Regions from separate parts of the Serratia sp. Nf2 genome, predicted to be linked through region 3. Evidence: riboswitches for the same ligand, from Rfam matches in the RefSeq annotation. Region 3 holds a riboswitch; each other region holds the start of a gene.
The links. A riboswitch is a leader RNA that binds a small molecule or an ion and turns the genes downstream of it on or off. The one in region 3 is predicted to bind thiamine pyrophosphate.
Positions count from the first base shown of each region.

Region 1: it holds a riboswitch for thiamine pyrophosphate, as region 3 does, so the genes downstream of both, thiB (thiamine ABC transporter substrate binding subunit) here and thiM (hydroxyethylthiazole kinase) in region 3, are expected to answer to the same signal.
Region 2: it holds a riboswitch for thiamine pyrophosphate, as region 3 does, so the genes downstream of both, tenA (thiaminase II) here and thiM (hydroxyethylthiazole kinase) in region 3, are expected to answer to the same signal.

Region 1 is NZ_PYTW01000002.1:442,731-445,910, reverse strand. It holds gene sgrT (glucose uptake inhibitor SgrT) at 1-123, opposite strand, end outside; gene sgrR (HTH-type transcriptional regulator SgrR) at 214-1,875, shown strand; TPP riboswitch at 1,913-2,031, shown strand; gene thiB (thiamine ABC transporter substrate binding subunit) at 2,089-3,075, shown strand; gene thiP (thiamine/thiamine pyrophosphate ABC transporter permease ThiP) at 3,051-3,180, shown strand, end outside.
Region 2 is NZ_PYTW01000001.1:838,046-841,225, reverse strand. It holds gene C9411_RS04000 (ABC transporter ATP-binding protein) at 1-512, opposite strand, end outside; gene tenA (thiaminase II) at 509-1,192, opposite strand; TPP riboswitch at 1,255-1,357, opposite strand; gene C9411_RS03990 (LLM class flavin-dependent oxidoreductase) at 1,508-2,530, shown strand; gene C9411_RS03985 (SDR family NAD(P)-dependent oxidoreductase) at 2,544-3,180, shown strand, end outside.
Region 3 is NZ_PYTW01000010.1:106,608-109,787, forward strand. It holds gene C9411_RS20625 (MFS transporter) at 1-580, shown strand, start outside; gene C9411_RS20630 (methyltransferase) at 557-1,237, opposite strand; gene C9411_RS20635 (GNAT family N-acetyltransferase) at 1,339-1,764, opposite strand; TPP riboswitch at 1,907-2,003, shown strand; gene thiM (hydroxyethylthiazole kinase) at 2,039-2,830, shown strand; gene thiD (bifunctional hydroxymethylpyrimidine kinase/phosphomethylpyrimidine kinase) at 2,830-3,180, shown strand, end outside.

The DNA.
Region 1 (3,180 bases), on a different contig from region 3:
TGTCAGGTGCGCCAGCATCGCCAGCCGCGCCTGTTCGGGCACCACGCTCAGCCAGTCGGCGCGCTGGCGGCGCACAGCACTGAAGTAGCGCTGATAGAACTGTCTGGATAAGAAAGCTTTCATGATTACGCCCTCCCCTTTCATTGATGAAAATTATCGGCGTAATATAGGGAAAGAAAAATTGACGAGTTGAGGCAGGAGCGTTCCTCTTTTATGTCCACGTCCCGATTGCAGCAGCAGTTCATCCGTCTGTGGCAGCGCTGCCACGGTGAAACCACCGACACTACGCTGCAGGCGCTGGCGGAGGTGCTCAGCTGCTCGCGGCGCCACGTGCGCTCCCTGCTGAGCGCCATGCAGCGGGAAGGCTGGCTCACCTGGCAGGCGGAGTCGGGGCGCGGCAAGCGTTCGCGGTTAACTTTCCACTACACCGGCCTGGCGCTGCAGCAACAACGGGCCGAGGAGCTGCTGGAACAGGACCGCATCGATCAGTTGGTGCAGCTGGTGGGCGACAAAAACGTGGTGCGCCAGATGCTGCTGTCGCAGCTAGGGCGCAGCTTCCGACAGGGGAAACACATCCTGCGGGTGCTCTACTACCGGCAGCTGTACAACCTGTTGCCCGGCTCGGCGCTGCGGCGTTCGGAGACCCATTTGGCGCGCCAGATCTTCAATGGCCTGACGCGCATAAATGAGGAAAACGGGGAACTGGAGTCCGATCTGTCTCACCATTGGCAGGCGCTGACCCCGCTGCACTGGCGGTTTTACCTGCGCCCGGCGATCCATTTTCATCATGGCCGCGAGCTGGAGATGGCGGACGTCATCACTTCCCTCTCGCGTCTGACCTCGCAACCGCTGTTCTCGCATATCGAGAGCGTCACCTCGCCGACGCCGTTCGTTATCGACGTGCAGCTGCGCAGCCCCGACCACTGGCTGCCCTGGCTGCTGGGCAGCGTGCAGGCCATGATCCTGCCGCGCGAATGGCGTGAACTGCCGGATTTCGCCCGCCATCCGGTCGGCACCGGCCCCTACCGCATGGTGCGCAACCATCCCAGCCAGATGAAGATCCACGCCTTCGACGACTATTTTGGCTACCGGGCGCTGATCGACGAGGTGAACATCTGGGTGCTGCCGGAGTTTTCCGAAGAGCTGGTGCACTCCGGCGTGCAGCTGCAGGGCGATGAAACCGGCAACAGCGAGCTGGAAAGCCGGCTGGAAGAGGGTTGCTATTTCCTGCTGTTCGATCAGCGTTCACCGCTGGCCGTCGACCCCGCCATTCGCAGTTGGCTGTGCGAATTGATCAACCCCATTTCGCTGCTGAGCCACGCCGGGCCGCTCTACCAGCGCTATTGGTCGCCGGCGTACGGCCTGCTGCCGCGCTGGCACCACAACCGCACGCTGGCGCAGCAGCCCAAGCCCGCGGGCCTGACCGAACTGACGATGACCCACTTCAATGAACATTCGGAGTTTCACGCCATTCGCCAGGCGATCGAACCGCTGCTGGCGCAGCACGGCATCCGTCTGATCGTGCAAAGCGTGGATTATGCCACCTGGCACCAGGGCGACGCGCGCAGCGATCTGTGGCTCGGCAGCGCCAACTTCTATCTGCCGCTGGAGTTTTCGCTGTTCGCCACGCTGTACGAACTGCCGCTGATGCAGCATTGCATGAACGAAGATCTGGCGCAGGACGCAGCGCTGTGGCGCGCCAACCGCTTGCCGCTGGCCGAGTTCTGCCAGCGTCTGGTCAGCAACCACCAGCTGCATCCGCTGTTCCACCACTGGCTGCAGCTGCACGGCCAGCGCAGCATGCGCGGCGTGCGGATGAACACCCTCGGCTGGTTCGACTTCAAGTCCGCCTGGTTTGCCCCGCCGGAGGCATAAGCGCCTTTCGCCCGGGTCGGTTAATCTTTACAATAGCGCCGTCTCAACGGGGTGCGGTAAGTCGGGCCGCGTGATAAGCCCGATTTTCCGCTGAGAGCACACCCGTCGAACCTGATCCGGTCAATACCGGCGGAGGGATTTGAGCCCAGCGAACCGGCGACGCCGCCTCGCCCCCTCAGATGCCCTTGCCCCCTTATTTTTCAGGAGTGCAACGTGGTCAAAACATTTCTGCCCTGCTTATTGCTGCTGTGTGCCGCGCCGGTGTTGGCCAAGCCGACGCTGACGGTTTACACCTACGATTCCTTCGCCGCCGACTGGGGCCCAGGCCCGGCGGTGAAAAAAGTCTTTGAAGCCGAGTGCGACTGTGAACTGAAGTTCGTCGCGCTGGAAGACGGCGTCTCGCTGCTGAACCGCCTACGCATGGAAGGCAAGAACAGCGCCGCCGACGTGGTGCTGGGGTTGGACAACAACCTGTTGCAGGCGGCGCAGCAAACCGGCCTGTTCGCGCCGAGCGGCGTCGACACCGCCAAACTGACGGTGCCGGGCGGCTGGCAGGACGCGACCTTCGTGCCATACGACTACGGGTACTTCGCCTTCGTCTACAACAAAGAAAAACTGAAGAACCCGCCAAAAAGCCTGCAGGAGCTGGTCAGCGGCGATCGCAACTGGAAAGTGATCTACGAAGATCCGCGCACCAGCACGCCGGGCCTCGGCCTGCTGCTGTGGATGCAAAAAGTGTATGGCGACAAGGCGCCGGCCGCCTGGCAGCAACTGGCGAAGAAAACCGTCACCGTCACCAAAGGCTGGAGCGAAGCCTACGGCCTGTTCCTGAAGGGCGAAGGCGATCTGGTGCTCAGCTACACCACCTCTCCGGCCTATCACCTGATCGAAGAGAAAAAAGATCTCTACGCCGCCGCCACGTTCAGCGAAGGGCACTACCTGCAGGTGGAAGTGGCGGGCAAGCTGAAGGCCGCCAAACAGCCTGAGCTGGCGGAGCGTTTCATGCAGTTCATGGTGACACCGGCGTTCCAAAACGCCATCCCGACCGGCAACTGGATGTACCCGGTGATCAACACCCCACTGCCCGTCGGCTTTGAGCAGATGAACGTGCCGCAGACCGCGCTGCAATACAGCGCCGAAGAGGTGGCCAAACAACGCGGCGGTTGGATCCGGGCATGGCAAACCGCCGTCAGCCGCTGATCCCCCGCTGGCTCTGGCCGGGGCTGTTGGCCGCCGGCGTGATCCTGCTGGTCGCCGCGCTGGCGATGGGCTCGCTGTGGCGTCACGCGCCGGACAGCGACTGGC
Region 2 (3,180 bases), on a different contig from region 3:
ATCTCGGCGCGGGTAATGGCGTCCAGTGCGGAAAAGGGTTCGTCCATCAGCACGATCGGCTGGCGTTCGTAGAGCGTGCGGGCGATGGCGGCGCGCTGGCGCATGCCGCCGGACAGTGCGGCAGGCAGGCTGCGGCCATGAGAGGCCAGGCCCACGCGCTCCAGCAGGTGCGCCGCCCACGCCCGGTCCGGCGTTTCGCCGCGCAGCCGCGAGCCGAGGGCGACGTTCTCCTCGACGGTCAGCCACGGGTAGAGCAGGTCTTTTTGCCCCATGTAGGCGATGCGCCCGGTGACCGGCAGGCCGTCGCTGCCGGTCACCGTGCCCGAGGTAGCCCGTTCCAGGCCGGCGATGATCTTCAGCAGGCTGGTTTTGCCGGCGCCGCTGGCGCCGAGCAGGGCGACGAAGCTGCCACCGACGATGTCGAAGCTCAGCCGGTCGAAGACGATTTGCTGACCGAAACGCAGGCTGAGATCCCGCACCTGGATGCCGGGCGGGCGAAGCGGGGAGGTCATGAGGCGTTCAGCCCCATCTGCCAAAATGCCGATTCCAACTGGGTGGCGGTGGTGAAAATCTGCGCCAGCTCGGTGAGGCGGCCTTGTGCGCCGCGCTGGTGGCCGACGGTCTCGAGCAGCTCGATGGCGGCACGCACGCCGGCCAGATAGCCCTCGTCGCCGTAGTTGCGGATCCAGGAGGCGTAAGGATTGCCCTCCATTTGGGTGGCGGGATCGTGCAGCAGCCGCAGGCCGATTTCGGCATAGCCGGCCACGCAGGGCAGCAAGCCGGCCAGCAGATCGAGGGCGTCGCCGGCATGGCCGATATCCAGTACGTAGCGGGTGTAGTTCATGGTCTCCGCCGCTTCCGGCTGGGCGGCGATCTGCGCTTCGCTCAGTCCCCATTCGGCGCAGTAGGCGACGTGCAGCGGCAGTTCGGCGACGATGCCGTTGAGCGACGCGGTGGCGGCGCGCATCTCCGGCAGGGTGCGCAGCTTGCTGACCAGCAGCGCGTAGGCGCGGGCGAAGTGCAGCAGGAACAGGTAGTCCTGGGTCAGGTAGCGGCGAAAAGCGCGTTCGGGCAAGGTGCCGGCGGCCAGCTGCTGCAGAAACGGGTGATCGACGTAATCTTGCCAGTGGCTGCCGGCTTGTTGGCGCAGCCGGCCGTAAAGACCGCTTTCGAACAGGGTAGTGATGGACATGGGACCTCCTTGAGTCAGTGGAGATCCGGGCACGCTGGGGTATGAACAGGCAACGGGTGAGAGCGTTGTTGCCTAACCGTCCCTTCGCTGGCATGACCCAGATCAGGTTCAAAGGGTTCGGCTTGCGCCATCTCAGCCCGTAACAGGACACCCCTCGGAGCTGCTTGTTATACGACATTTGTTTTTTGATTACAATCGCCGGGCGGCGCGGCGGCAATCGGTTCGTTTAGTGCGATCGGGGGCGATTTTGCTGGCGCAGAGCGCGCGATTTTTGTCACTGTAGGCCGATGATTTTGCCTTTGAGGACGATTCCCGATGAAAAAGATTGGTTTTCTCTCGTTTGGCCACTGGTCGCCTTCCGCCCAGTCCGGCACCCGTTCCGCAGCGGATGCGCTGCTGCAGTCCATCGATCTGGCGGTCGCCGCCGAAGATCTGGGGGCGGACGGCGCCTATTTTCGCGTACACCACTTTGCACGCCAGCTGGGGTCGCCGTTCCCGCTGCTGGCCGCCATCGGCGCCAAAACCCAACGCATCGAGATCGGCACCGGCGTGATCGACATGCGTTATGAAAACCCGCTGTACATGGTGGAAGACGCCGGCGCGGCGGATCTGATCGCCGGCGGGCGGCTGCAGCTCGGCATCAGCCGTGGCTCGCCGGAGCAGGTGATCGACGGCTGGCGCTATTTCGGCTATGCCCCGGCCGACGGCGAGACCGACGCGGACATGGCCCGCCGCCATACCGAAGTGTTCCTGGAAGCGCTGCGCGGCGAAGGGTTCGCCGAACCCAATCCGCAGCCAATGTTCCCGAATCCGCCTGGGCTGCTGCGGCCGGAGCCGTTTTCCGCCGGGCTGCGCGATCGCATCTGGTGGGGCGCCGGTTCGAACGCCACCGCTGTCTGGGCGGCGAAGCTGGGCATGCACCTGCAAAGCTCGACGCTCAAGAACGACGAGACCGGCGAACCCTTCCACATCCAGCAGGCCAAGCAGATCCGCGCCTACCGCGCCGCCTGGCAAGAGGCCGGCCACACGCATGAGCCGCGGGTTTCCGTGAGCCGCAGCATCTTCGCGCTGGTGGATCAGCGGGATCGCAACTACTTCGGCGGCGGTGGCAAGGAGGGCGATCAGCTCGGATATATCGACGCGCAGACCCGGGCGATCTTCGGCCGCAGCTATGCCGCCGAGCCGGACGTGCTGATCAAGCAGCTGGCGCAGGACGAGGCCATCGCCGAATCGGATACGCTGCTGCTGACCGTACCTAACCAACTGGGCGTGGATTACAACGCCCACGTCATCGAATCGATTTTAACCCATGTCGCGCCGGCGCTCGGCTGGCGCTAAACGGAGGAATGGCATGTCACGCATTTTCATTACCGGCTCGGTAGACGGGCTGGGCCGCGCCGCCGCGCAAAGGCTGTTGGACGAAGGGCATCAGGTGATTTTGCATGCGCGTGAGCCCGGCCGTCTGGACGCGGTGCGCGATCTGCTGGATCGCGGTGCGCAGGCGGCGATTGGCGATCTGTCCGATGTGCAGCAGATCCGGCAGCTTGCCGAGCAGGTCAATCGCCTCGGCCGCCCGGACGCGGTGATCCACAACGCCGGTATGTTTACCGGGCCGCAGGTGATGCCGGTGAACGTCGTTGCGCCCTACCTGCTGACGGCCCTGATCGAGCGCCCCAAGCGCATCGTCTACCTGAGCAGCAGCATGCACTTTGACGGAGCGCCGGAACTGAACGGCGTAGACTGGCTCGGCGGCGCTGCGGGCTCCTATTCGGACAGCAAGCTGTTCGTCACCGCGCTGGCCGCCGCCGTGGCGCGCCTGTGGCCTGACGTGATCAGCAGCGCGGTCGATCCCGGCTGGGTGCCGACCAAAATGGGCGGCGCGGATGCGCCCGACGATCTGGCGCTGGGGCATGTGACGCAGGCGTGGTTGGTGACCAGCGATGAGCCGCAGGCCCTGGCGTCCGGCGGCTATTGGCACCATCAGCAAC
Region 3 (3,180 bases):
GTTGCATGACCGCACGCTGCAAATTCGCGGCATGCTGGCGTTGCTGATGTTCGGCGCTTTCAGCCTCTTTTGGAGTTCGCTGGTGTTGCCGCTGAGCCAGGCACCGTTCAACTTCAGCCATGCCGCGGTGGGGGCGTTCGGCCTGGTCGGCGCGGTGGGCGCACTGGCGGCGGTGCGCGCCGGGCATCTGGCGGATCGCGGGCTGGGGCAGGCGGCCAGCGGCGTGTGTCTGCTGCTGTTGACGCTGGCCTGGCTGCCACTCGGTTTGCTCGGCAGCGGCCTGGTTTGGCTGGTGGCGGGCATCGTGCTGCTGGATCTGGCGGGCCAGGCGATCCACGTGCTGAACCAGAGCATGATCTTCAGCGCGCACCCGCAGTCGCACAGCCGGCTGGTGGGCTGCTACATGCTGTTTTACGCCGTCGGCAGCGGGCTGGGTGCCTTTGCCGGCACCCATATGTACGCCTGGGCGGGCTGGAGCGGCGTCTGCTGGCTGGGGGCAGGCGTCAGCCTGAGCGCGCTGCTGTTTTGGCGGCTGACGCTGCGCGGCATGCCGGGCTCATCGACGGCGGTGGAGCAGTGAAAGCTGGAAGCCCAGCGCACCGCACAACTGCTGAGGCGCGGTGAAGCCGCTTTCCGCCAGGAGGAGACGGCTGCGCGCCGCCGCCATCGGGTGCCAGTTGCGGCGTGTGCGTTCGATCACCTCCTGCGCCTGCGCCGCCGAGTGCCCGGCGCTTTGCAGCCAATGTTGGTAATGGCTGGCGGGCAGGCCATCCGGTTGATAGTCGAACAGCAGCAGCGGTGCGGCGGGGGAGAGGCGCTGCGCCAGCTGCTGCAGGAATTCCAGTTTGGCGCCATCGTCGGCGATAAAATGCAGCACCAATGAGCACACCGCCGCGTCGTGGCGGGTTTGCGGCGCTTGTTGTAGCAAGGTGGGCTGGAAGCTCACCCGTTGTGCGTAATCCGCGGCTTCAGCCTTGGCGCACGCGGCCGCCAGCATGCCGGCGGAGGGTTCCACGGCGCTGAAACGCCAGCTGGCGTTGGCGGCGGCCAGCGCCGACAGTTCGCTGCCGGTGCCGCAACCGGCCAGCAACAGCGTGGCGTCATTCGGCAGCGTCTGCGCGAGCGTCGCCGTCAGCAGCGCCTGAGCAAACTGATAGCCGGGCACCAGGGTCAGAATACGGCGATCGTAGTCCGCCGCCGCGGCATCGGGGAAGCGAGTATCCGTTTGGTGTTGCATAACCTTCCTTGCAAAGTTCATTGAGAGAGACAAGGAAGGGTATGCTTAACTGATAATGAAATCCATTATCATTAATGAGTTCTGTGACGGGAAAGGCGGCGTTAGCGGGCCGGCGAATGCATCAGGTAATAATCTTCTTCGCCGTCGTTGCCGGTAGAGATGATGCGCCAGCCGTGTTTGCGGTAGAACGCCAGCGCCTTTTCATTCTTCACCAGGCATTTCAGCGAGCCGGTGGCGGTGAAGGTAGCTTCCGCTGCCTGCAGCAGCGCACTGCCGACGCCGCGCGGCGGCTGATGGGGATCGACATACAGGTTATGAATGAAGTTGTCTTCGCGGTAGACGGAGACGAATCCCAGCAGCACGCCGCCGTCTTCCGCCACCCAAATCGCTTCGCCCAGCGTCGCGCCGTCGAAATCTTCCAACTGATAGTTTGAGGTATCGCGCCAGCCGAACGCCGCCTTGCGCGACGCCAGGTACAGCGTGCGCAGGAAAGGGCGATCGGTCTCTTGGTAGGGTCTTATCTGCATGGCATCTCCCGGTGGTTTGTGCTCACTATAGCGCATTGCGCGGCGTATGCTTGCCGGGCCAATTTATTCGCTTGTTTGTCCACGCCGCCGCTGGCATGATCCCCTGCAGGGATTAACGCAACGTTGATCACAACCTATTGATTTTCATGACTCGGGGTGCCCTTCTACGTGAAGGCTGAGAAATACCCGTATTACCTGATCTGGATAATGCCAGCGTAGGGAAGTCACGGCCGCCCAGCCGGCGCCGCCTTCTTGAACGCCGGTTGGGAGGAATATGATCGCTCGACCTGATGCACTACCCGGCGCGCGCGCCGCGGCCTGTCTGACCCAATTCCAACAGCGGCCTCCGCTGATCCACTGCCTGACCAACGAAGTGGTGCAATCGCTGACCGCCAACGTGCTGCTGGCGCTCGGCGCCTCCCCGGCGATGGTGGTGGAGCCGCAAGAGGCGGCGCAGTTCAGCGCGCTGGCCGACGGCCTGCTGATCAACGTCGGCACCCTCAATGCGCTGCGCGCCGAATCGATGCGGGCGGCGGTGGCCGCCGCCAATCAGGCCGGCAAGCCCTGGACGCTGGATCCGGTGGCGGTCGGCGCGCTCTCCTACCGCACCGCCTTCGCCAAACAGCTGCTGGACGAGAAACCGGCGGCGATACGCGGCAACGCCTCGGAAATCATGGCGCTCAGCGGGTTGCTGGCCAGCGGCCGCGGCGTGGACAGCGGCGACGATTCGCTGGCGGCATTGCCCGCCGCGCGTGAGCTGGCGCAGCGCAGCGGCGCGGTGGTGGCGGTCACCGGCGCGGTGGATTACGTCACCGACGGCCAACGTGACTGGGCGATCGAAGGCGGTTCCCCGCTGATGACGCGGGTGGTGGGCACCGGCTGCGCGCTGTCGGCGGTTGTGGCGGCGTTTTGCGCCCTGCCGGGCGATCGCCTGGACAACGTGGCGACTGCCTGCCGGGTGATGTCCCACTGCGGCGGTCTCGCGGCCAGACAGGCCGGCGGGCCGGGCAGCTTTACGCCGGCGTTCCTCGATGCCCTGTATCAGCTGCGCGGGGAGGATCTGTGATGAAACGCATTAACGCCCTGACCATCGCCGGCACCGATCCCAGCGGCGGGGCCGGCATTCAGGCCGATCTGAAGGCTTTCTCGGCGCTTGGCGCCTACGGCACCTCGGTGATCACCGCGCTGGTGGCGCAGAATACCCGTGGCGTGCAGTCGGTGTATTACATCGATCCGGCGTTCGTCGCCGCGCAGCTGGACTCGGTGTTCAGCGACGTGCGCATCGACAGCGTCAAGATCGGCATGCTGGCCAACGCCGACATCGTGCAGGCGGTGGCCGAACGGCTGCACCATTACCGGCCGGAGTTCGTGGTGCTGGACACCGTGATGCTGGCGAAAAGCGGCGATCCGTTGCTG